3 regions of the Pseudoroseomonas sp. WGS1072 genome follow, and region 2 is predicted to be linked to each of the others. Evidence: riboswitches for the same ligand, from Rfam matches in the RefSeq annotation. Region 2 holds a riboswitch; each other region holds the start of a gene.
The links. Region 2 has a riboswitch for cobalamin ahead of ACF3NH_RS21565 (CbtB domain-containing protein). Riboswitches for the same ligand answer to the same signal wherever they lie in the genome.

Region 1: another riboswitch for cobalamin. It lies ahead of ACF3NH_RS04675 (DUF1636 family protein); the one in region 2 lies ahead of ACF3NH_RS21565 (CbtB domain-containing protein).
Region 3: another riboswitch for cobalamin. It lies ahead of ACF3NH_RS10550 (ABC transporter substrate-binding protein); the one in region 2 lies ahead of ACF3NH_RS21565 (CbtB domain-containing protein).

What each region holds. Positions count from the first base shown of each region.
Region 1 is NZ_JBMPSU010000001.1:971,868-979,423, forward strand. It holds gene ACF3NH_RS04660 (glycine betaine ABC transporter substrate-binding protein) at 1-383, opposite strand, end outside; gene ACF3NH_RS04665 (ABC transporter permease) at 457-1,368, opposite strand; gene proV (glycine betaine/L-proline ABC transporter ATP-binding protein ProV) at 1,384-2,592, opposite strand; cobalamin riboswitch at 3,160-3,387, shown strand; gene ACF3NH_RS04675 (DUF1636 family protein) at 3,522-3,923, shown strand; gene cobW (cobalamin biosynthesis protein CobW) at 3,920-4,951, shown strand; gene cobN (cobaltochelatase subunit CobN) at 5,045-7,556, shown strand, end outside.
Region 2 is NZ_JBMPSU010000005.1:36,951-44,506, forward strand. It holds gene ACF3NH_RS21545 (HAD-IC family P-type ATPase) at 57-605, opposite strand; partial or broken gene ACF3NH_RS21550 (heavy metal translocating P-type ATPase) at 697-930, opposite strand; gene ACF3NH_RS21555 (P-type ATPase) at 821-1,168, opposite strand; gene ACF3NH_RS21560 (CbtA family protein) at 1,229-1,945, opposite strand; gene ACF3NH_RS21565 (CbtB domain-containing protein) at 1,954-2,142, opposite strand; cobalamin riboswitch at 2,180-2,396, opposite strand; gene ACF3NH_RS21570 (cation diffusion facilitator family transporter) at 2,482-3,411, opposite strand; gene ACF3NH_RS21575 (hypothetical protein) at 3,580-3,954, opposite strand; gene ACF3NH_RS21580 (efflux RND transporter permease subunit) at 4,021-7,266, opposite strand; gene ACF3NH_RS21585 (efflux RND transporter periplasmic adaptor subunit) at 7,282-7,556, opposite strand, start outside.
Region 3 is NZ_JBMPSU010000001.1:2,208,642-2,216,197, forward strand. It holds gene ACF3NH_RS10545 (M10 family metallopeptidase) at 1-1,745, opposite strand, end outside; cobalamin riboswitch at 1,885-2,092, shown strand; gene ACF3NH_RS10550 (ABC transporter substrate-binding protein) at 2,237-3,283, shown strand; gene ACF3NH_RS10555 (FecCD family ABC transporter permease) at 3,289-4,344, shown strand; gene ACF3NH_RS10560 (ABC transporter ATP-binding protein) at 4,355-5,146, shown strand; gene ACF3NH_RS10565 (pseudoazurin) at 5,143-5,598, shown strand; gene ACF3NH_RS10570 (pyridoxal-phosphate dependent enzyme) at 5,693-6,817, shown strand; gene ACF3NH_RS10575 (transporter substrate-binding domain-containing protein) at 6,919-7,556, shown strand, end outside.

The DNA.
Region 1 (7,556 bases), on a different contig from region 2:
GGCACATACTTCGGCACCACCCAGCCCAGCTTGGCGCCGGTGTAGAGGGTGCCGAGCTTCTCCACCTTCCCCTCGACGCGCTTGAAGTAGTCGGCATGGGTCTGCGGCAGCCAGCACATCAGCATGGCATCGACATCGCCGCGCGTGATGCCCTGGTAGAGCGGCGCCACGTCGGTCTGCACCAGCTCCACCTTGTGGCCCAGCCGGTCCTCGATCAGCCGGGCGGCGAGGCGGGTGATGAACTCCGCGTCTGCCCAGGGGGCGAAGCCCAGCTTGATGGTGGCGCCCGACTGGGCGCGCGCGGGGCGGGGCAGGCTCATCGGCAGGGCGGCGGCACCGAGGCCGGCGGACAGGGTCAGGAAGGCGCGCTTGTTCAGCAGCATTCTGGCGTTCTTTCTTCTCTGTTGCGGATTTGCGGAATGGCGGAGGTGGGCCGCCGGTGCGGCCCCGCCGGTCTCAGCCGCGGGCGGCCGGCGCCGCGGCGGGCGCCTCCGAACGGCCGGCGAAGAGCTGGCGCAGGCTGAAGCCCAAACCCTTCCGGCCCTCCTGCTGCCCGAAGCTCTGCGTGATGCGGTCGAGCAGCACGGCGAGCACGACGACGGCCAGGCCACCCTCGAAGCCGGTGCCGACATCGAGCCGCTGGATGCCGGTGAGCACGGTGTTGCCGAGGCCACCGGCGCCGATCATCGAGGCGATGACGACCATCGACAGCGACAGCATGATGGTCTGGTTGATGCCGGCCATGATCGAGGGCAGCGCGTTCGGGATCTGCACCTTCCAGAGCAGCTGCGAGGGGGTGCAGCCGAAGGCGAGACCGGCCTCGATGAACTCCGCATGCACCTGGCGGATGCCGAGGTTGGTCAGGCGCACCACCGGCGGCATGGCGAAGATGACGGTCGCGATGGTGCCCGGCACGGCGCCGAGGCCGAAGAACATGGCGGCCGGGATCAGGTAGACGAAGGCCGGCATGGTCTGCATCAGGTCGAGCGTCGGGCGCAGCAGCATCTGCCCGAGCCCGCTGCGCGCCATGGCGATGCCGAGGGGGACGCCCATGACGATGGCGATGACGGTCGCCGCCAGCACCAGGCCGAGCGTCTCCATCATCCGGTCCCACAGCCCCATGCCGGTGATCAGCAGCAGCGCCGCGACGGCGAAGACGGCGAACCTCCAGCCCACGCGCCACAGCGCCAGCAGCGCGATGATCGCGATCATCGCCGGGGCCGGCAGCAGATGCAGCCCGGACTGGATGCCGCCGGTGACGAAGCCGATGACGGCCGCGATGGCGTCCAGCGCGGGGGTGAAGTGGTCGAGCACATAGTTGACGACGGCATCGGCACCCTCGCCGATGCGCAGATCCATACCCTGCATGATCTCTCCTCCCCCTCAGTTGCCGGACCGGTCGAGCGTGCTGAGCAGCGCCGACTTGCTGATGGAGCCGAGGTAGCGGCGGCTCTCGTCCACCACCGGCACCGGGAAGGGGCTTTGCGCCACGCGGCCCATCACGTCGGACAGGGTCTCGGCGGCGGCGATGGGCTCCACCTCCGGCAGGAAGGCGCGGTGATAGGGGTCCGCCCCGCCGTCACGCGCCGCGCGGGCGAGGGATTCGGCGCTGACCATGCCGTGGTAGCGCTTGTCCCGCCCGACGACGATGGCGACGTCGCGGTCGTGCCGGCGCATCCGCTCCAGCGCCGCGTGCACCGCCATGCCGCGCCGGTCGATCAGCGTCACCTGCGTCTCGCGCGCGATGTCGCCGGCGCGGAAGACCTGCGACACATCCACGTTGCGGAAGAAGGAGCGGACATAGTCGTTGGCCGGGTTGGTCACGATCTCGTCCGGCGTGCCGACCTGCACGACATTGCCGTGCTGCATGATGGCGATGCGGTCGCCGATGCGCATGGCCTCGTCGAGATCGTGGCTGACGAAGATGATGGTGCGGCTCTGCTCGGACTGCAGACGCAGCAGCTCGTCCTGCATCTCGGTGCGGATCAACGGATCGAGCGCCGAGAAGGCCTCGTCCATCAGCAGCACGCTGGGCTCGCTCGCCAGGGCGCGGGCGAGGCCGACGCGCTGCTTCATGCCGCCCGAGAGCTGGTCCGGCCGGCTCTCGGCATAGGCGGCGAGGCCGACGCCCTCCAGCGCCGCCATGGCCTTGCGCCGCCGCTCCGCCTCGCCAATGCCGGCCACCTCCAGCCCGAAGGCCGCGTTGTCGATCACCGTGCGGTTGGGCAGCAGGGCGAAGGACTGGAAGACCATGCTCATGTCGCGGCGGCGCAGCTCAATCAGCTCGCGCTTCGACATCTTCGTGATGTCCTGGCCGTCGATGAAGATCTCGCCGGCCGAGGGTTCGATCAGGCGGTTCAGCAGCCGCAGCAGGGTGGATTTGCCGGAGCCGGAGAGGCCCATGATGACGAAGATCTCGCCGGCATGGATGTCGAAGCTGGCGTCGTTGACGCCGAGGGTGCAGCCGGTCTCGGCCTTGATGGTGTCCTTGTCGCGGCCCTGCCGCACCATGCGGAGCGCGGCGTCGGGATCATCGCCGAACACCTTGTAGACATGCCGGAGGGCGATCTTCACCGGGGCCTGCTCGGCCATCGGGTCGGTGGTGGCCCCGCCGGGCCGGTCGGCCGGGATCGCCGCCGGGGGTGACGGGGGGGTCTGCGCTGGATTGTCCATGTGTCTGCCTTGCGGTCTGCCCTCCGCCGGGCGGGGGCGGACACCTCCATGATCGGTTCCGAGGGGTGGCGGCCACGAGGGGCCAGGCCCGGCCAGTTTCAGCCGCGCCGCCCCGAAAATGACACAATTCTGTGCCGCCACATCTATTGGTGAGGAAACCTAATACAGCCTCGTCTCAGAGTCTACCGAAAATCGCATTTCCGGCCGCGCCGCCGAATGGATTACCGCGATAACGCCGCCCTGGTGATATAGACCCTTCGTGATTTCTTTCGGAATCTCCCTATTCAAGTAATTTACACTTTATCCCTATTACATATTGCGCCGCTTGTTCCATTCCCGAAGTCATGGGAACTTCGCGGCCAAGCCGCGCCCGGAGGCGGGCCGGATCGAATTGTGTCCTTCGCCCGGGGCTGACCCGTTGTGGCGGCGGCGTCGCGGTTTCAGCCGGGCGGGGTGGCGGCGATTGACTCGCCGCCACCCCGCCGCCTAGGAGACGGCCAGATGGTCTCCCGCCATCGGCGGCTGCCGGGGCGGGGGTGAAAAGGGAATGCGGTGCGGGCTCCCCGGGGCCCCAGGCCGCGGCTGCCCCCGCAACTGTAGGCGGAGAGCGGCCCGCCGACATGCCACTGGCCGCGCCGCGAGGGGTGGCCGGGAAGGCCGGCGGGGCGCGCCCGATCCGTGAGCCAGGAGACCTGCCATCCCCATCGGATCGTGCCACCGGGCGGGGTGCCCCGGCGGGCGGCGATGTGTCCGGGGGTTCCGTCCTCCCGGCGCCTCGACCCGGTCGCCGCATGGCGCCGGGCGGTCGGCACTCCGTGACCGCCTCGCGACGGAGGACCGCCGTGCCGATGATCGAGCCGAACCGGGAGCCGCCCACGCTGCTGGTCTGTGTCACCTGCCGCGCCGACCGGCCGCTCGCCGAGGGTGAGACGCCGCCCGGCCGCCGGCTGCACGACGCCGTGGCGGCGGCGCTGGCCGCCCATCCCGCGCCGCCGGTCGCGCTGCGCCCCGTCACCTGCCTGGCCGTCTGCGAGCGCGGCTGCGCCGCCGCCATGACCGCTCCGGGCAAGTGGAGCTATCTGCTCGGCCATCTGGAGGCGGGGCAGGCCGCCGACCTGCTGGCCTATGGCGCCACCTACGCCGCCCATCCCAGTGGCGCCGTGCTGCCCTCCCGCCGCCCCGAATCGCTGCGCCGCGCCGTGCTCGGCCGGCTGCCCTCCCTCCTTCCCGCCCCGGAGTCCGCCGCATGAGCACGCTGGAGAAGACCCCCGCCACCATCGTCACCGGCTTCCTCGGCGCCGGGAAGACGACGCTGTTGCGCCAGGTGATGGCGCAGGCGGAGGGGCGGCGCATCGCCATCATCGTCAACGAGTTCGGCGCGCTCGGCATCGATGGCGAGACGCTGAAGAGCTGCGGCATCCCGGGCTGCGCCGAGGAGAACATCGTCGAGCTGGCCAATGGCTGCCTCTGCTGCACCGTGGCCGACGACTTCATCCCGACCATGCAGGCACTGCTCGACCGGCCGGAGCCGCCGGAGCACATCCTGATCGAGACCTCCGGCCTCGCCCTGCCGAAGCCGCTGATCAAGGCCTTCAACTGGCCCGGCATCCGCTCCCGCGTCACCGTCGATGGCGTGATCACCGTGGTCGACGGCCCCGCCGTGGCCGAGGGCCGCTTCGCCGACGACCCCGCGGCGGTCGCGGCGCAGCGCGCGGCCGACCCGTCGCTCGATCACGACAATCCGCTGGCCGAGGTCTACGAGGACCAGCTCGCCAGCGCCGACCTCGTGGTGCTGAACAAGGCCGATCTGCTGGATGCCGCCGCGCTGGAGCGGCTGACCGGCGAGATCGCCGCCGGCCTGCCGCGCGCCGTCAAGGTGGTGCCGGCCCGGGAGGGGGCGCTGGATGCGGCGCTGCTGCTCGGCCTCGGCGCCGCGGCCGAGGACGACCTCGCCGCCCGCCCCTCGCACCACGATGCCGAGGACGGCGCGCACGAGCATGACGACTTCGACAGCTTCGTCATCGTCCTGCCCGAGATCGCGGAGGCGGACGCGCTGGTGGCGCGCCTGCGGCGGGCGGCCGAGGCGCATGACGTGCTGCGGATGAAGGGCTTCGTGCGCCTGGCGGGCAAGCCGATGCGGCTGGTCGTGCAGGGCGTCGGCACCCGCTTCCGGCAGGAGTTCGACCGCCCCTGGCCGGACGACCGCGACGGCCATGTCGTCATCATCGGCCGCAGCGGGATGGACCAGGACGGCATCGCCCGGATCATCCTGGGCTGAGCACCCGCGGGGAGGCGGCCTTGGGGATGACCACCGGTCCGGCCCTCCCCAGATGCGGATGGATCGCCTGAACCTCGGGAGCGCCCCGGCACCGTGCATCTCCTCCCCCGCGAGACCCGATCCCTGGACGAGGCCGAGGCCGCCATCGACCTCGGCCAGAGCCCGGCCGAGCTGGTGCTGCTCTCCTTCACCGACAGCGACCTCGCCGCCGCCGCCGCGGCCTGGGACAGCCTGCCCGCCCCGCGCCCCTCGCTGCGGCTGGCCAGCCTGGCCCGGCTGCGCCACCCGCTCTCGGTCGATCTCTATGCCGAGAGCGTGCTGGAGCGGGCGCGCTGCATCGTCATCCGCCTGCTCGGCGGGCTGGACTACTGGCGCTACGGCGCCGAGGAGGTGGCGGCGCTCTGCCGCGCCCGCGGCATCCCGCTGGCCCTGCTGCCGGGGGATGGGCGGGCGGATGCGCGGCTCGACGCCCTCTCCACCCTGGCGGCGCCGCTGCGGACGCGGCTGGACGCGCTGCTGCGCGCCGGCGGCCCGGTCAACCATGCCGCCGCCCTGCGCCTCGCCGCCCATGCCGCCGGCCTCGGCCCGGATGACGGCGCGCGGCCGGCGCCGCTGCCCGCCGCCGGCGAGCACCCGCTGGGGGCGGAGGAGCCCGACCCCGAGGCGGTGGTCGTCTTCTACCGGGCGCATCTCCTGGCCGGGGACATGGCGCCCTTCGAAGCGCTGGCGGCGGCGCTGCGGGCCCGCGGCCTGCGGGTCCGCGGCCTCCACGCCGCCAGCCTGAAGGAGCCCGAATCGGCCGGCCTCGTCGCCGGCTGCCTCGCCGCCTGGCGTCCCGCCGTCGTGCTCAACGCCACCGCCTTCGCCGCCCGGCAGCAGGGCGCCTCGCCGCTGGAGGCGGCCGGCGCGCCGGTGCTGCAGCTCGTGCTCTCCGGCGTGCCGCGCCCGGTGTGGGAGGCCTCCTCGCGCGGCCTCTCGCAGAGCGACCTCGCCATGCAGGTGGCGCTGCCCGAGCTGGACGGGCGGCTGCTGACCACGGCCATCGCCTTCAAGGCCGAGGCCGAGCCGCATCCGGCGCTGGAATACGCCCCCACCCTGCTGCGCCCGGACCCGGAGGGCATCGCCCTCGCCGCCGACCGGGCGCTCGGATGGGCGCGGCTCGCCGCCACGCCGCGCGCGGCGCGCCGCCTCGCCGTGCTGCTCTCCGACTATCCCGGCGTGCCGGGGCGGGAGACCGGCCAGGCCGGCCATGCGGTGGGGCTCGACAGCTTCGCCAGCCTCGCCGCGCTGATCGAGGATCTGACGGCCGCGGGCTACGCCATCGGCACACCGCCGCCGTCCTCGGAGGACCTCGCCCGCGCCCTGACCACCGCACCGCCGGCGCCCTTCCTCTCCCTGGAGGCCTACCGCGCCGGTCTGGCCACGCTCCCCGCCGCGCTGCGCGAGGCCGTCGAGGCCGCCTGGGGCCCGCCCGAGGCCGATCCGCTGCTGCGCGACGGCGCCTTCCATCTCCGCCATCTCCGCCTCGGCCGCCTGCTGCTCGCGGTGCAGCCCGAGCGCGGCGCCCGGCTGGACCGCAAGGCCGGCTACCACGACCCCGACACGCCGCCGCGCCACGGCTACATCGCCTTCTACCTGGCGCTGCGGGACATGGCCGATGTCCTGCTGCACCTCGGCACCCATGGCACGCTGGAATGGCTGCCGGGCAAGGCGACGGCGCTCTCCGCCGCCTGCGCGCCCGCCGCCCTGCTGCGCGGCCTGCCCGTCGTCTATCCCTTCATCGTCAACAATCCGGGCGAGGCGGCGGTGGCCAAGCGGCGGCTCGGCGCCGTCACTCTCGGCCACCTGACGCCGCCGCTGACCCGCGCCGGGCATCACGGCGCCGGGCTGGAGCTGGAGCGGCTGATCGACGAATACGCCGCCGCCGACGGGCTGGACCGCCGCCGCACCGCCCTGCTGCGCCGCGCCATCCTGGAGCGCGCCGAGGCGGCCGGACTGCTGGCCGAGAGCGCCATTCCGCGCGGCCTGCCCGAGGAGGAGACGCTCGCCCGGCTCGACGCCTGGCTCTGCGACGTGAAGGAGATGCAGATCCGCGACGGGCTGCATGTCCTGGGCCGCGCGCCCGAGCCGGAGCGCCGCGCCGCGCTGCTCGACGCCCTCTGCCACGCCAGCCCTGCCCTGCCGCGCGCCGCGCTGGCCGAGCGGCTCGACGCCTCGGCCCGCGGCGAGCGGCAGGCGCTGCTGGCGACGCTGGATGGCCGCTTCGCCGAGCCGGGCCCGGCCGGCGCGCCGAGCCGCGGCCGCGCCGACGTGCTGCCCACCGGCCGCAACCTCTACGCCATCGATCCGCGCAACATCCCCACCCGCTCGGCCCTCGCCCTGGCGGAGCGGGCCGCCGCCGAGCTGCTGCGCCGCCACCGGCAGGACCATGGCGACTGGCCCCGCTCCCTGGTGATCGATCTCTGGGGCAGCGCCACGCTGCGCACCGGCGGCGAGGACCTCGCCCTGGCCCTGCTGCTGATCGGCGCCCGGCCGCTCTGGGACGAGGGCTCGGCCCGCGTCACCGGCATCGAGATCCTGCCGCTGGCCGAGATGGCGCATCCCC
Region 2 (7,556 bases):
TGCTCGAGGCGGCACTCGCCTGCGCGCATCCAGCACCCGGGTTCCAGGCACCGGGGTTACACCGTAGGCTTCCAGGCGAGCAGGCGCAGGGCGTTCAAGGTGACCAGCACCGTCGCGCCGGTGTCCGCCATGATCGCGGGCCAGAGGCCGATCAGCGTCGTCACCAGGAACACCGCCTTCAGGCCGACGGCGATGGCCACGTTCGCCTTCACGTTGTTCATGGTGGAACGCGATAGGCCGACGAGTTCCGCGACACCGAAGACGCGGGCCTTGAGCACGGCCGCATCGGCCGTCTCCAGCGCGACGTCGGTGCCGACGCCCATGGCGACACCGACGGACGCGGCCGCGAGCGCCGGGGCGTCGTTGATGCCGTCGCCCACCATGACCACCGAGCCGGACGAACGCAGCGCGCCGATCTCGCGCAGCTTGTCCTCGGGCAGGAGTTCGGCCTTCACGTCGAGCCCCAGGCCACTGGCGATGGCGGCACCGGTCCGGGCGTTGTCGCCGGTCAGCATCACTGAGCGGACGCCCAGCTTCGAAAGTGTGGCCACGCCCGCGGCGGCTTCCGTCCGCGGCTCGTCGCGCAGTGCCAGGACACCTGCCACCCTGCCGTCCACGACCACAACGACGGCCGTCTTTCCCCTCGCTCTCCAGCTCGGTGAACTGCTCGGCGAGGCCGCCCACCTGGGCGCCTGCCTTCGCCGCGTGGCGCGGGCTGCCGACGCTGACCTTCCGGCCGCCTACCGTGGCGGTGACAGCCTTGCCCGGCACGGCGGCCTGGTCCGAGGCCGGTGGTGTCGCGATGCCACGCGCCCCGACTTCAGCCATGACAGCCTTGGCCAGCGGGTGCGAGGATCCCTGCTCCACGGCCGCGGCGTAGGCCAGCAGATCCCAGGCCGGCGTCCCCGGCGCCGGGAGCACGTCGGTCATCTTCGGGCGGCCCGCCGTCAGCGTGCCGGTTTTGTCGAAGGCCGCGGTAGATGCTCGTCCACCAGTCCCAGCCCAGCAGGAAGGGCGGCACCAGGATGACCAGGGCGGAGACCACCATCGCGCCCGGGGTCCAGTAGGTCGAGAACCGCTCGATGAAGCGCTGGGTGGGCGCGCGGGAGGCCGAGGCCTCCTCCACCATGCGGATAATGCGGGCGATGGTGTTGTCCGTGGCCCGCACAGGTCTGCCCCAGCCCTTGCGGAGTTCAAGCTCCTGAGCAGACCCAGGCGAGCTTTGGCTTCATCCCCGCCGCTGGATGAGGCGGCTGTGCAGCGAGCCGACCGCCGCTCCTAGCGCGGCCCAGGACAACAGGCTCACCACCATGGCTGCCGCCACGAATTGGCGTGTCAGCTCCTCCGGTACCGCAGAGATCTCCGTAGGGGCAGCAGGCGCTCCGTAGAGGTGCGGCAGAACCAGACTGAACACCCCCAGCACGGCCAGGACCGGGTTCTTCCCGAACCGAATCAGACCTAGACCCACGCCAGTGAGCGCGGCCGTTGCCACCCACCAGGTCTGCCTGTCCGTCAGATCGGCAACCGGCGTGCCGGGCAGCTTCGGCGGCAATCCCATGGACGGCGCCACGCTGAAGACGACGAAGCCCGCTAGACCCCACAGCAGTCCCTGCTTCCAGTCGATGCCGGTCTTCACGAGAGACAGGATCGCCACCAACATCAGCCCGTATCCGATGCTCGTCAGCAGATCGGCCGCAAGCGTGTAGACGGTGCGTTCAACGCCGTCCTCTGGCGACCAGGCTTCCGCCTTATGGTGCTGCGCGCCGCTTTCAGGAACCGAGTGTTCCTTCCATGGAGTGGAACTGGCTTCCGGCGCCTGCTCGTAGGCCTCGGCGGCCAGGATTATGGGTACCGTCCTCAACTGGTGGCCGACCGTCGCGACGGTCCCGGCCAAGGCGCCAGCGATGAGCGCGACAGCGAACAGCTGCCTGATGTGGGACAACATCTCGCGCCTCAGTGACAAGGAAAGCCGTTGGAGTGGCGCGTGTCGTGTGCCGCGTTGTGCAGGAGGTCGTTGTGGGCGAAGCCGACGCCCCAGACGAGGAAGGCCCCGAAAGCCAAGGTGACGATGCTGGCGACGACGCGACCTGCGCTGGACGTTGTTGCCGATGGCGCTGCCGAACTGGTGGATTGAACGTGCATGACATTGTCCCCGTCGGCGCACCCCGCGCCGACCAAGAAGGTTGACCATGCACCGGCAGGTCTCCTGGCTCACGGGTCTTTGCCAACATTCCTGCCTTCCCGGTGCCAACCGGCACCAGTGACCTGCCTGGGGGCAGACGAAGCATCGGCGACCCGTCCACAGTTACGGGGGTAGCCGCCGACTTGGCCTGGTGAGAGCCGCACGGCGTTCCCTTTTATCCCGCTTGCGCGAGACCGGTGCCGGGGCAGCGTATCTTTAAGCACGCGCATTGGGCAAGCGAGTGCCAGCCTACCGCTGGTTAAACTCGCCGATGAATGACGGAACGGAGGGACGCCCTCTCAACCGTGGGCGTGCCCCTGGTCCGGCTCGCCCCACCTGTCCTCGGTGACCCCGCCGTGCGCGCCCGCCAACTCGGCCTGGACGGTCACGTGCGTGATGCCGAACCTTTCCCTGAGCATGGCACCCAGCACGTCTTCCAGCCTGTCCTCCCAGGACAGCGAGGCGTCGACCACGACGTGCGCCGACAGCGCGACCTTGCCGCTGGTCAACGCCCAGACATGGAGGTCGTGGATGTCGCGCACCCCGGCCGTCCCGCGCACGGCCTCCTCGACGGCATCCAGATCGATGCCGCGGGGCACGCTCTCCAGCAGGACGTCGACGGCCTCCGACAGCAGGGTCCAGGTCCGCGGCAGCACCCAGAAGGCGATGCCGACGCCGAGCACCGGGTCCACCCAGGTCCAGCCGGTGGCCCAGATGACCAGGGCGCCGACAATGACCGCGACGGAGCCGAGGAAGTCGCTCCAGACCTCCAGGTAGGCGCCCTTGACGTTGAGGCTGCTTTCGCTGCCCCCGGCCAGAAGGCGCATGGCGATCCAGTTCACCAGCAAGCCAAGGACGGCGACCGCGAGCATGCCCAGGCTGCCCACCTCGGCAGGCTCGCGGAAGCGCTGGTACGCCTCGTAGAGGATGTACAGGGCGACAAGGAACAGCAGCGAGGCATTAAACGCAGCCGCCAGGATCTCGAAGCGGTGGTAGCCCCAGGTGCGCCGCCTATCGGCGGGGCGACGGCCGACTCGGATCGCAACCAGGGCCACCGCGAGGGCCAGCGTGTCGGTCAGCATGTGCGCCGCGTCGGACAGCAGAGCCAGACTGTTGAAGACGTAGGCGCCCATGATCTCGGCAAGTAGAAAGGTGCCCGTCAGCCCCAAGGCCGTGGCGAGCGCGGCGGAATTGGCATTTCCTGCACCGTGGTCATGAACCTGCCCCATCTGAACCTCCATCGGTGACCTGTCGTAGTCCACCTGCGCGGTGGTTCGCACCTCCAGCCATGGGAGGTTCCAGCCCTGAAGAATGGCGCCAGCCTCTAACCTCGTGCACTTCCCCGCGACGGTGCGGAGCCGCGTTGCCCGAGACGGACGGCGCGGCTCCCAACTGTGTCAGAAGCGCGCCTGGCCGCTGCGCCCGGCGGGGTTCTTGACCTGCAGGGTCACGGGGGCGCCGCCCGGAGGGGCGCTCGCGGCCGTCCCGGCCAGGGTGTTCTCGGTACCCGGCGCCAGTTGCACGACCTGGCGCGCCTGGCCGGAGCCGACCAGCGCGGACACCGTGTAGCCCGCCGACGGGACCGGCTTCCCCGCCTCGTCGTAGAGGTGGACCGTCAGGGTCCGGTCGGACACCAGAAGCTCGGCATGCACGCCGACGATGTCCTGCATGCGGCCGCCATGGGCGCCCTGGTCACTGTGGCCATGGGACTGCGCCAGCGCGCCGGTGGAGAGCGAGACGGCCGCCAGGGCCGCGAGAAGGATTGTCCGCACGTTTTATGTCCTCGTTGGTGGGTGGACTGTGTCGCCGGGAGGGGCTGGACGCCCCTCCCGGCGGACTCACTCGGCCGCGGCGTGCCGCGCCCCGGCAGGAACGACGTCCTCCGGCACGGGCTTCTGGACACGCCCGAAGCGCACGTAGAGGGCGGGCAGCACCAGCAGGGTCAGCAAGGTCGCGCTGATCAGGCCGCCGATGACCACGGTGGCCAGCGGCTTCTGGACCTCGGCGCCCGCTCCGGTGGCCAGGGCCATGGGGACGAAGCCCAGCGACGCCACCAGCGCCGTCATGGCCACGGGCCGCAGACGGATCATGGCGCCCTGGTAGACCGCGTCCCGCAGGGACAGGTGCCCCTGCTGCATCAGGCCTTTGATGGAGGTCGCCATCACCAAGCCGTTCAGCACCGCCACGCCGGAGAGCGCGATGAAGCCCACCGCCGCCGGGACGGAGAACGGCATGTCCCGCAGCCAGAGCGCCAGGAGGCCGCCGGACAGGGCCAGGGGCACCCCGCTGAAGACCAGCAGGGCGTCCCGGACCGAACCCAGCGCCGCGAAGAGCAGGACGATGATGAGCAGGAAGCAGGCGGGCACCACGACGCTCAGCCGGTCGCGGGCCTTGGCGAGGTTCTCGAACTGGCCGCCCCAAGTGATGGTATAGCCGGGCGGCAGCTGGACCTGCTCGGTCACCTTCGCCTGCGCCTCGGCCACGATGGAGCCGATGTCGCGGCCGCGGGCATTGGCCTGGATGACGACGCGGCGCCGCCCTTGCTCTCGGCTGATCTGGTTCGGACCCTCGACCACGTTGAGGCTGGCCAGCTGCTGCAGCGGCACCGAGGTGGCGGGCCTGCCCGCCACCGGTGGCAGCGGCACCGGCAAGTTCCGCAGTGCCTCAAGGTTGTTGCGCAGGCTTTCCTGCAGGCGGACGACGATGGCGAACCGCCGGTCGCCCTCGTAGACCATGCCCGACTCCTGGCCGCCGACCGCTGCCGCCAGCACAGCCTGGACGTCGGCGACGCTCAGGCCCCTGCGGGCGACTTCCGTGCGGTTCACCGTGACCTCCAGGAAGGGCAGGCCCGTCGCCTGCTCGACCTTCACGTCCGCGGCGCCCTCGATGCCGTTGAGGATCTGCGAGATCTGCGCGGCGACCTGCAGCATGGGGCCGTACTCGTCGCCGAAGACCTTCACGGCGAGGTCGCCGCGCACGCCCGCCAGCAACTCGTTGAAGCGCATCTGGATGGGCTGGGTGAACTCGAGCGCGTTGCCCGGGATGCCCGCGACCGACTGCTCGATGCGGCGGACCAGCTCTGCCTTGGGCAGTGAGGGGTCGGGCCACTGGTCGCGCGGCTTGAGGATGATGAAGGTGTCCGACGCGTTCGGCGGCATCGGGTCGGACGCCACCTCGGCTGTGCCGGTCTTGGAGTAGATGATCTGCACCTCGGGCAGGCGCGAGATGCGGCGCTCCAACACGGACTGCATAGCCTGGGACTGCTGCAGTGACGTGCTCGGGATGCGCAACGCCTGCATGGCGAGATTGCCCTCGTCCAGCTGCGGGATGAACTCCTGCCCCAGACGTGAGAACAGGCCCAGGGAGCCCATGAACAGCAGCGCGCCCACCGCGATGACGGGCAGTGGTGCCCGCAACGCGCGTCCGAGTGCCGGAGCGTAGGCGCGCTTGAGGCCACGCACGATCCACACGTCCTTCTCCTGGACGCGCCCGGTGATGGCGATGGCGATGAGCGCCGGGACCAGAGTCAGGGACAGGACGAAGGCGAATGCTAGGGCGATGATGACGGTCAGCGCCATCGGGATGAACATCTTGCCCTCGACGCCCGTGAACGTCAGGAGCGGCGCGTAGACGAGGATGATGATAGCCTGGCCGTAGAGCGACGGCCGGATCATCTCCTTGGCGCTGTCCGCGACCGTCTCCAGGCGCTCTCCGAGAGTCAGGAGGCGCCCTTTTTCGTGCTGCCGCTCGGACAGGTGGCGCAGGCTGTTCTCGGTGATGATGACAGCGCCGTCGACGATCAGGCCGAAGTCCAGGGCGCCGAGGCTCATCAGGTTGGCCGAGATGCCGCCTCGAACCATGCCGAAGGAGGTGAGCAGCATGGTGATAGGGATGACCATCGCCGTGATGATCGCGGCCCGGATGTTCCCCAGCATCAGGAACAGGATCACCACGACGAGGAGCGCGCCTTCGCCGAGGTTCTTGGCGACGGTCTTGATGGTGGCATCAACCAGGATGCCGCGGTCCAGCACGACCGTGGCCTCGATGCCGACCGGTAGAGTCCGCTTGAGGTCGTCGACCTTAGCGTGGACGGCGGCGGCCACCGTGCGGCTGTTCTCGCCGATGAGCATGAGAGCGGTGCCGACCACCATCTCCTGGCCGTTGCCGCTGGCGCTGCCCGTCCGCGGGGCCTGGCCGATGCTGACCCGCGCGACGTCGCGGAGGAGGATCGGGGTGCCCTCGCGGGTGGTGACGACCACCTGTTCCAGTTCCGCCACAGTGGTGACTCGGCCGCCCGAGCGGACGACCAGGCCCTCACCGCCCCGCTCCACGTAACCTGCGCCGGTCGAGACATTGTTGCGCTCGATCGCGGTCGCGAGGTCGCCGAAGCTCAGACCCAGGGCGATGAGGCGGCTCGGATCGGGCTGGACCACATACTGCTTGGTGTAGCCGCCGATGGCGTCCACGCCCGCGATGCCCGGCACGTTGCGGACCTGGGGCCGGATGATCCAGTCCTGCACGGTCCGCAGGTAGGTCGCCCGGTCCGTCTCGGTGGCGAGGCGTTCGCGTTCCGGCGTCAGGTAGCTGCCGTCGGCCTGCCACCCCGGGGTGCCGTTCGGCTTGACGTCGCCTACTGTGCGGTCGGCGAAGCGCACCGTCCACATCGTGACCTCGCCGAGCCCGGTGGAGACCGGCCCGAGGCGGGGTTCCACGCCCTCGGGCATGGCCTCCCCCGCCTCGATCAGGCGCTCCAGCACCTGCTGGCGGGCGAAGTAGATGTCGGTGCCCTCGGTGAACACCGCCGTGACCTGGCTGAAGCCGTTGCGGGAGATGGAGCGCGTGCTCTCCAGTCCGGGGATGCCCGCCAGCGCCGTCTCGATCGGGAAGGTGACCTGCTTCTCGATCTCGTAGGGTGAGAGCGAGGGCGCGACGGTGTTGATCTGCGCCTGGTTGTTGGTGATGTCCGGCGTGGCGTCGATGGGCAGCCGCGCGATGGACCACGCGCCGATGCAGGCCGCGATGACGGCCAGCACCACCACCGTCCAGCGGTTGCGGACGGAGAAGTCGAGGATGGGTCCGATCATGTCAGGTCCTGCTTCTCAGTGCGCATGACCGGCTTCGGACTTGCTGAGCTCGGCGCGGAGCGAGAAGGCGTTGCCCACAGCGATCTCCGTCCCGGCGTCCAGCCCGAAGACGACCTCATAACCGTTCGCGTCCTCGCGCCCGAGCGCCACCTCGCGCAGCTCGAAGCCCTCTTCGTTCCGAACGAAGACGACCTTGTTGCCCTCGACCTCCTGCACCGCCTCCCGGGGCACCAGCACGTCCACGGGCTGCTCGGCCGTCGAGAGGTGCGCCGTGACGAAGCCACCGGCAC
Region 3 (7,556 bases), on a different contig from region 2:
TGCGCCAGCCAGTGCGCCAGCGGGTCGATGCCGGCGGCGGCGACATCGGCGTTGCGGGCGAGGTAGGTGCCGGTGTCGAAGTCCGCCCGCGCGTCCAGCCCGGCCTGCCAGCCGAGCGCGCGCCAGTGCGCCAGCGGGTCGCCGACGCCGGGATGGGCGGAGAGATAGGCGGCGGTGCTGAAGTCGGCGGAGGGGTCGCGCCCCTCCTGCCAGCCATGCGTGGCGTAGTGCGAGGCGGCGCCGATGCCGGCCCGGTAGACATCGGCGTAGTGGCGGGCATACCAGACCGGGTCCAGCAGCGCGTCGCCGTCGAGGCGGATGCTGCCGTCGGTGAAGCGGAGTTCCTCCAGCGCCCGGGCGGTGTCGGTCTCCACCGTGCCGCGCCGGCCGCCCGAGACCGCGCTGATCGCCACCGTCCAGCCGCCCGGAATGGCCGAGACGGCCGCCTCGCGCGCCCCGGCGGGCAGGAAGGCGGCATCGAAGACGCCGATGTCGAAGCCGGCGCCGCCATCCAGCAGATCGTTCCCGGCGCCGCCCTCGAGGATGTCGTCGCCCGCCTCCCCGAACAGCCTGTCGGCGCCGGCGAGGCCGAGCAGATGGTCGTCGCCGGCGCCGCCGCGCAGGGTATTGGCGGCCTGGTTGCCGGAGATCCGGTCGTTGCCGGCGCCGCCGATGGCGTTCTCGATCAGCGAGCGCGTGTCGCCCTCGTGCAGCAGCGCGTTGTAGACCGTGCCGCTGGCGCGGATGCCGTGCTCCTGGTCGAGCCAGGCCCGCTGCGCCTCGGAGGTGATGGAGGCGCCGCCCGGGGCGAGGTCCACCACCACGCCGCCGGCATAGCCGGAGAGATCGTAGGTGTCGTTGCCGCCGCCGTCCCAGACGGTCATGAAGACGCGATTCGCCCCCGGCCGGCCCTGCGCCGCGCCGTCGATCGACATCTCGCCGGTCGCGGGGTTCCAGCTGTAGCGCGTGTCGCCGTCCCGCAGGCCGTAATCGGCGCCGTAGAGCGTCTGCAGCGCGGCGATGTCGAGCATCATGTAGGTCTGCGGCAGGTCCCACGGCCCGGCGGTGAGCTGGCCGAGCGTGCCGCCGGAATGGCTGCGGTAGCTCATCACCGTGAATTCGCTGTTGTCCCAGGCGGTCTCCATCGCCTGTCCGGTGATGCCGGTGGCCTCGTGCGGATGCTTGAGGCCGAGCGCGTGGCCCAGCTCGTGCAGCAGGGATTCGTAGGCGTAATCGCCGAGCGCCGGATGGCGGTAGTCGTAGCGGTCGCCGAACCAGACATCCCCCGCCTTGTCGCTGCTGCCCGGGGAATAGGCCCAGGCGGTGGGGGGCTGCGAGGACTGGGCGAAGCGGATCTCGGCCTGGCTGGCGGCCGCCTCGCTGACCTGCAGCAGGGTGAAGCCGGTGACCGGGAAGGCGTGCAGCAGCGCGGTCTCGCCCGAGGCGGTGCCGAGCAGCGCGGCGCGCGCCACGGCCTGCTGCGCCGAGGAGACCGGCAGGAAGCCGGTGAGCGCCTCGCTGGAGCCGCCGCCATAGGCGCCGGCGGATTGCGGGAATCCGAAGCGCACCGGGCCGCCCCAGGCGGGGCCGGAGATCAGGGCATCCACCGCCGCGTTGCCGGAGGCGGTGGCCATCCGCACCGGGGCCTCCTGGGCCTCCCGCGTACCGGCGAGGGCCGTGGTGGCGGTGTCGTCCGCCAGCGGGGCGGCAAGGCAGGCCAGGAGGCTGCCGCATTTCTCACACATGGACCGCCGTCACTCCTGGCAGAATCTTACATTACGGGCGCGAAGCTAGGGCCGGGCACGCTCCGGTTGCAAGCTGGGCCGCGGCATGGGCGCTCCGCGGCGGCGGCCGGGCTTTTGTCTTGCCAGCCCGGCGGCCTTCCATTACCGGTGCCGCGTCGGTGTCCGAGAGGACCTAACAGGGAACCCGCCATGGCCGCGCGCCATGAAACGGGACTGCCCCCGCAACTGTAGGCGGCGAGCCGGATCCCGGCAGGCCACTGGGACGCCTCCGAAGGGAGGCCGCCCGGGAAGGCGGGATCGGGCATTGACCCGCCAGTCAGGAGACCTGCCGGCACGTGTGACCACCAGCCGGGCGGGGTTGTCCGGGCAGGGATGCCGATGAACGTGCTGCAACGCGACCTCCAGCGCGGCCCGCGCCCGCGTGCCGCCTCTCCGGGATGCCCCGTCTGGCCATCGCGCCGCCGGCGCCATCCTGACCGGAGATCTGAGTCATGAGGTTTGCGTCCCTCCAGGCCGTGGCGGCGGGCCTCGGCCTGCACCTGCTGCTGCCCCTCGCCCCCGCTTTGGCCCAGCCGGCCGCCGCGCCCGCGCCGCAGGCCACCGCCTATCCGCTGACGGTGGAGAATTGCGGCGAGCGACTGACCTTCGCCGGCCCGCCGGACCGCGCGGTCACCATCGGGCAGTCCGCCACCGAGATCCTCTACGCGCTGGGTGTGGGCGAGCGCATGGCCGGCACCGCGCTCTGGTTCAACAACGTGCTGCCCGAGTTCAGCGCGCAGAACGACAAGGTGCCGCGCCTCGACAACAACGCGCCGAGCTTCGAATCGGTGATCGCCAAGCGGCCCGGACTGGTGGCGACGCAGTTCGAGTGGATGATCGGGCCGCAGGGCGTGGTCGGCACCCGGCCGCAGTTCCACGAGCTCGGCATCCCGACCTACATCATGCCCGCCGATTGCGAGGGCAAGAACAACCTGGTCGGCGCCGACGGCACCCGCACCGCCGCCTTCTCGACCGAGAGTCTCTACAAGGGCATCGGCCAGCTCGCCGCGATCTTCGACCGGCAGGCCAGGGGCGCGGCGCTCGTCGCCGATCTCCGCGCGCGCGAGGCGCGGGCGGTGGAGCAGGCGAAGGGGCTCGGGCTGAAGGACGCATCGGCCGCCTTCTGGTTCTCCAGCGCCGATCTCGACCTCGACCCCTACATGGCCGGGCAGAAGGGCATCCCCGGCTACATGATGCGCACCCTCGGCCTGCGGAACGTGGTGCAGTCGGACGAGGAGTGGCCGACGGTCGGCTGGGAGACCATCGCGCGGGCCAATCCCTCGGTGCTGGTCATCGCCCGCATGGACCGGCGCCGCTTCCCGGCCGATGACTACGAGAAGAAGCTGGAGTTCCTCCGCAGCGATCCGGTGACGAGCCAGATGGAGGCGGTGCGGCGCGGCCGCATCGTCATCCTCGACGCGCATGCCATGCAGGCCACCATCCGGCTGATCGGCGGGCTGGAGACGCTGACCGAGGCGATGGCGAAGCTGGAGAAGTGAGCTTCGTGGCGGCGCCGCCCGCGCTGTGGCCGCGGCTCGGCCGGGCCGCGCTGGTCAGCCTCGGCATCGCGCTGGTGCTGGCGCTGGCGCTGCTCGCCGGCATCTGCATCGGCGAGACGGCGATCCCGCCCGCGACGGTGCTGAGGACGCTGGCCAACAAGCTGTTCGGCGCCGCCTACGAGATCGACCGGATCGACCAGGGCATCGTCTGGAACTACCGGCTGACGCGCGCCATCCTCGCCGCCTGCTGCGGCGCCGGCCTCGCCGTCTCGGGCGTGGTGCTGCAGGCGCTGCTGCGCAACGCCCTGGCCGATCCCTACCTGCTCGGCATCTCCGCCGGCGCCTCGACCGGCGCGGTGCTGGTGACGGTGGTGGGCATCGGCGCCGGCGCGGTCTCGCTCTCGGCCGGGGCGCTGGCCGGGGCGCTCACCGCCTTCCTGCTGGTGGCGGTGCTGGCGCGGGCGGCCGGCGGCGGGGCGGGGCCGCGCGGCGCCGGGCAGATCGTGCTGGCCGGCATCGCCGGCTCGCAGCTGTTCAACGCGCTGACCGCCTTCCTGATCACCCGCTCGGCCAGCGCCGAGCAGGCGCGGGGCATCATGTTCTGGCTGCTCGGCAATCTCAGCGGCGTGCGCTGGGACGACACGGCGCGCGCCGTGCCGGTGGCGCTGGCCGTGACGCTGGTCTGCCTCTGGCACGCCCGCGCGCTCGATGCCTTCACCTTCGGCGCCGATTCCGCCGCCAGCCTCGGCGTGCCGGTGCGGCGCGTGCAGGCCACGCTGATCCTCTGCGCCGCCACGGCCACCGCCGTGATGGTGAGCATCGTCGGCGCCATCGGCTTCGTGGGCCTGGTGATCCCGCATGCGGCGCGCTTCCTGGTGGGCGTGCGGCACGGGCGGCTGCTGCCGGCGGCGGCGCTCATCGGAGCGGTCTTCCTGATCGCCGCCGACGTGCTCTCGCGCACCCTGGTGCCGGGGCAGGTGCTGCCGATCGGCGTCATCACCGCCCTCGTCGGTGCGCCGGTCTTCGCGCTGATCCTGATCCGCGCGCGGCCCGCCCGATGAGGCCCCCCCGGTGAGCGCGCCCGTCCTGGAGGCGGAGGACCTCGCCTGGGCCCCGCGTGGCGGCGAGATCCTGCGCGGCGTCAGTCTCGCCGTGCGCGCCGGCGAGACGCTCGGGCTGATCGGCCCGAACGGCTCGGGCAAGTCGACGCTGATGCGGCTGCTGGCGGGGGTGCTGGCGCCCTCGCGCGGGGTGGTGCGGCTCGGCGGCGAGCGGCTGGCGCGGCTCGGCCGGCGGGCCGTGGCGCAGCAACTGGCCTTCGTCGAGCAGCAGGCCGAGACGGCCGAGCGCATCACGGTGCGCGACGCGGTCGAGCTCGGCCGCACGCCCTTCCTTTCGCTGACGCGGCCCTGGTCTGCGGCGGACGATGCCATCGTCGACGGCGCGCTGGCGGCGGTCGAGATGGAGGGCTTCGCGGCGCGCGACTGGGCGACGCTTTCGGGCGGCGAGCGGCAGCGCGTGCACATCGCCCGCGCGCTGGCCCAGCAGCCGCGCATCCTGCTGCTGGACGAGCCGACCAACCATCTCGACATCCACCACCAGCTGGCGATCCTCGGCCTGGTCGCCGCGCTGCCGGTGACGACGGTGATCGCGCTGCACGACCTCAACCAGGCGATGGGCTGCGACCGCGTCGGCGTGCTGCAGGCCGGGCGGCTGGTGGCGCTCGGCACGCCCGCCGAGGTGCTGGCGCCCGCGCTGCTGCGCGCGGTCTTCGGCGTCGCCGTCACCACCCTGACCGACCCCGAGGATGGCGGCCGCATCCTCCGCTTCCGCGACATCAGCCGAAGGATACCCCCTGCATGAAACCGCTTCCGGGACGGCGGGCGCTCGTGGCGCTGCCCCTCCTCGCCCTGTCGGGTGGCCTCGCCCCTCCGGCCCGCGCCGGAGCCCCGCGCGAGGTGAAGATGCTGAACCGCAACGCCACCGGCGGCATGGTCTACGAGCCGGACTTCCTGCGCCTCGCGCCCGGGGAGCGGGTGAAGTTCCTGGCCACCCATGTGACGCACAACGCCGCGACCATCCCCGCCATGCTCCCGGAGGGCGCCACGCCCTTCAAGGGTCGCATCAACGAGGAGATCGAGGTCCGGTTCGACGTGCCGGGGCTCTACGGCATCCAGTGCATCCCGCACTACGCCATGGGGATGGTGATGCTGATCCAGGTGGGGGAGGGGGAGGTGACGCCGGCGCGGATCCCGGACGGCCTGCCGCCGCGCGTGCGCGAGCGGTTCCGGGAGATCCTGGCCCGGCTGGGTTGAGGCCGCGCCACCGGCGGCGCCCCTTTCCGGCACCTCGATTCGGCGCGAGAAGAGCTGTCGGAACAGGGGAGCGGGCGCGATGCCAGAGGCGGGGATGGAACTGCGGTGCGTCGACTGCGGGCGGGCGCATCCGCCGGCGCTGCTCTACGATTGCGCGGCCTGCGGCGGCATTCTGGAACTGCGGGGCGATGACGGGCTGCCGCCGGTCGATCTCGGCCAGGGCGAGACGCCGCTGCTGCGCGCGCCGCGGCTGGAGGCGTCGCTGCCGGGCTTCGCCGGACAGATCTGGCTGAAGGACGAGACGCGCAACCCGAGCGGCTCCTTCAAGGACCGGCTGGTCGGCGCCGCCCTGGCGCGGGCCGTGGCGCTCGGCGTGCGCGGCGTGGTCTGCGCCTCCTCGGGCAATGCCGGCGCGGCGACCGCGGCCTATGCGGCGCGGGCCGGGGTGCCGGCGGTGATCGTCGTGCCGGCGCACACGCCGCCGGGCAAGGTGACGCAAATCGCGGCGCATGGCGCGCTGCTGCTGCTGGTCGAGGGGCACTACTCGCGCGCCTACGATCTGGCGCGCGGGCTGGAGCGGCACGGCTTCGCCAATCTGACCACCACCTTCCTCAACCCCTGGGGCGTGGCGGCGCTCGATGCGGTGGGCCATGAGATCGGCGCCCGGATCGGCGTGCCCGACCTCGTGCTGATCCCGACCGGCAGCGGGCCGCTGGTGCAGGGCGTGGCGCGCGGCCTGCCCGGCGCGCGGCTGGTCGCGGTGCAGGCCGAGGGCTGCGCCCCGATCGTTCGCGCCTTCGAGGCGGGGGCGGAGGCGGTCTCGGCCTGGGGGGAACCCCGCACCATCGCCTCCGGCATCAGCGATCCGCTGATCGGCTATGAGCGCGACGGTACCCACACGCTGCGGCTGGTGCGGGCCAGCGGCGGCCTCGCCGTCGCGGTGAGCGACGCGGCGCTGCGCCGGGCGATGCAGGACCTGGCGCGGCTGGAGGGCGTCTATGCCGAGCCGACCGGGGCCAGCCCGCTGGCCGCCCTGGCCCGGCTGCATGGCGAGGGGCGCCTGCCGGCGGCGGCACGCTGCGTGCTGCTGGTCACCGGCCACGGCTTCAAGGACGGCAAGGCCTATCAGGAGATGCCGGCGCGCACCCACCGCGTGGCCGATCCGGGGGATCTGCCGGCGGTGGCGCGGCTCTGCGAGGCGGCGCTGGCCGAGGCCTGACGATCCTTGCGGCACCGCAAGGTGACGGCTGGCCGGAATCTTGCTCTCCTGTCTTCCGGCGGCGGCCGTCCGGGCCGCCGGGGGATTCGGGGATTTCCGTCATGGACAGCAAGGACGACAAGGCCATGAGCATGGAACGGCGCGGCCTCTTCGGCATCGGCGCGGCGGGGGCGGCGCTGGGCGGCGCGGCCGGTCTGCTCGCGCCGCGGGCAGCCCAGGCCCAGACCGTGGCCAGGAGCAAGCTCCACACCGTCAAGGAGCGGGGCAAGCTGATCGTCGGTACCGGCTCGACCAACCCGCCCTGGCACTTCAACGATGCCTCCGGCCAGCTCGTCGGCATGGACATCGACCTGGCCCGCCTCCTGGCCAAGAGCCTGTTCGACGACCCCACCAAGGTCGAGTTCGTGCTGCAGGGCTCGGATGCCCGCATCCCCAGCCTGGTGACCGACAAGGTCGACATCGTCGTGCAATGGATGACCATCACGCCGGGCCGCGCGCAGCAGGTGGAGTTCACCATCCCCTACTACCGCGAAGGCGTCGGGCTGCTGATGCTGGCGCGCGGCGGCAAGTACAAGAATTTCGAGGAGCTGAAGGCGGCCGGCGCCGCCGTCACCATCGGCGGCATGCAGAACGTCTTCCTGGAGGAGTGGATCCACAAGGCGCTGCCGCAGGCCAAGGTCGACGCCTTCGAGAGCCCGGACGCGGCGATGCAGGCGCTGAACGCGCGGCGCATCGATGC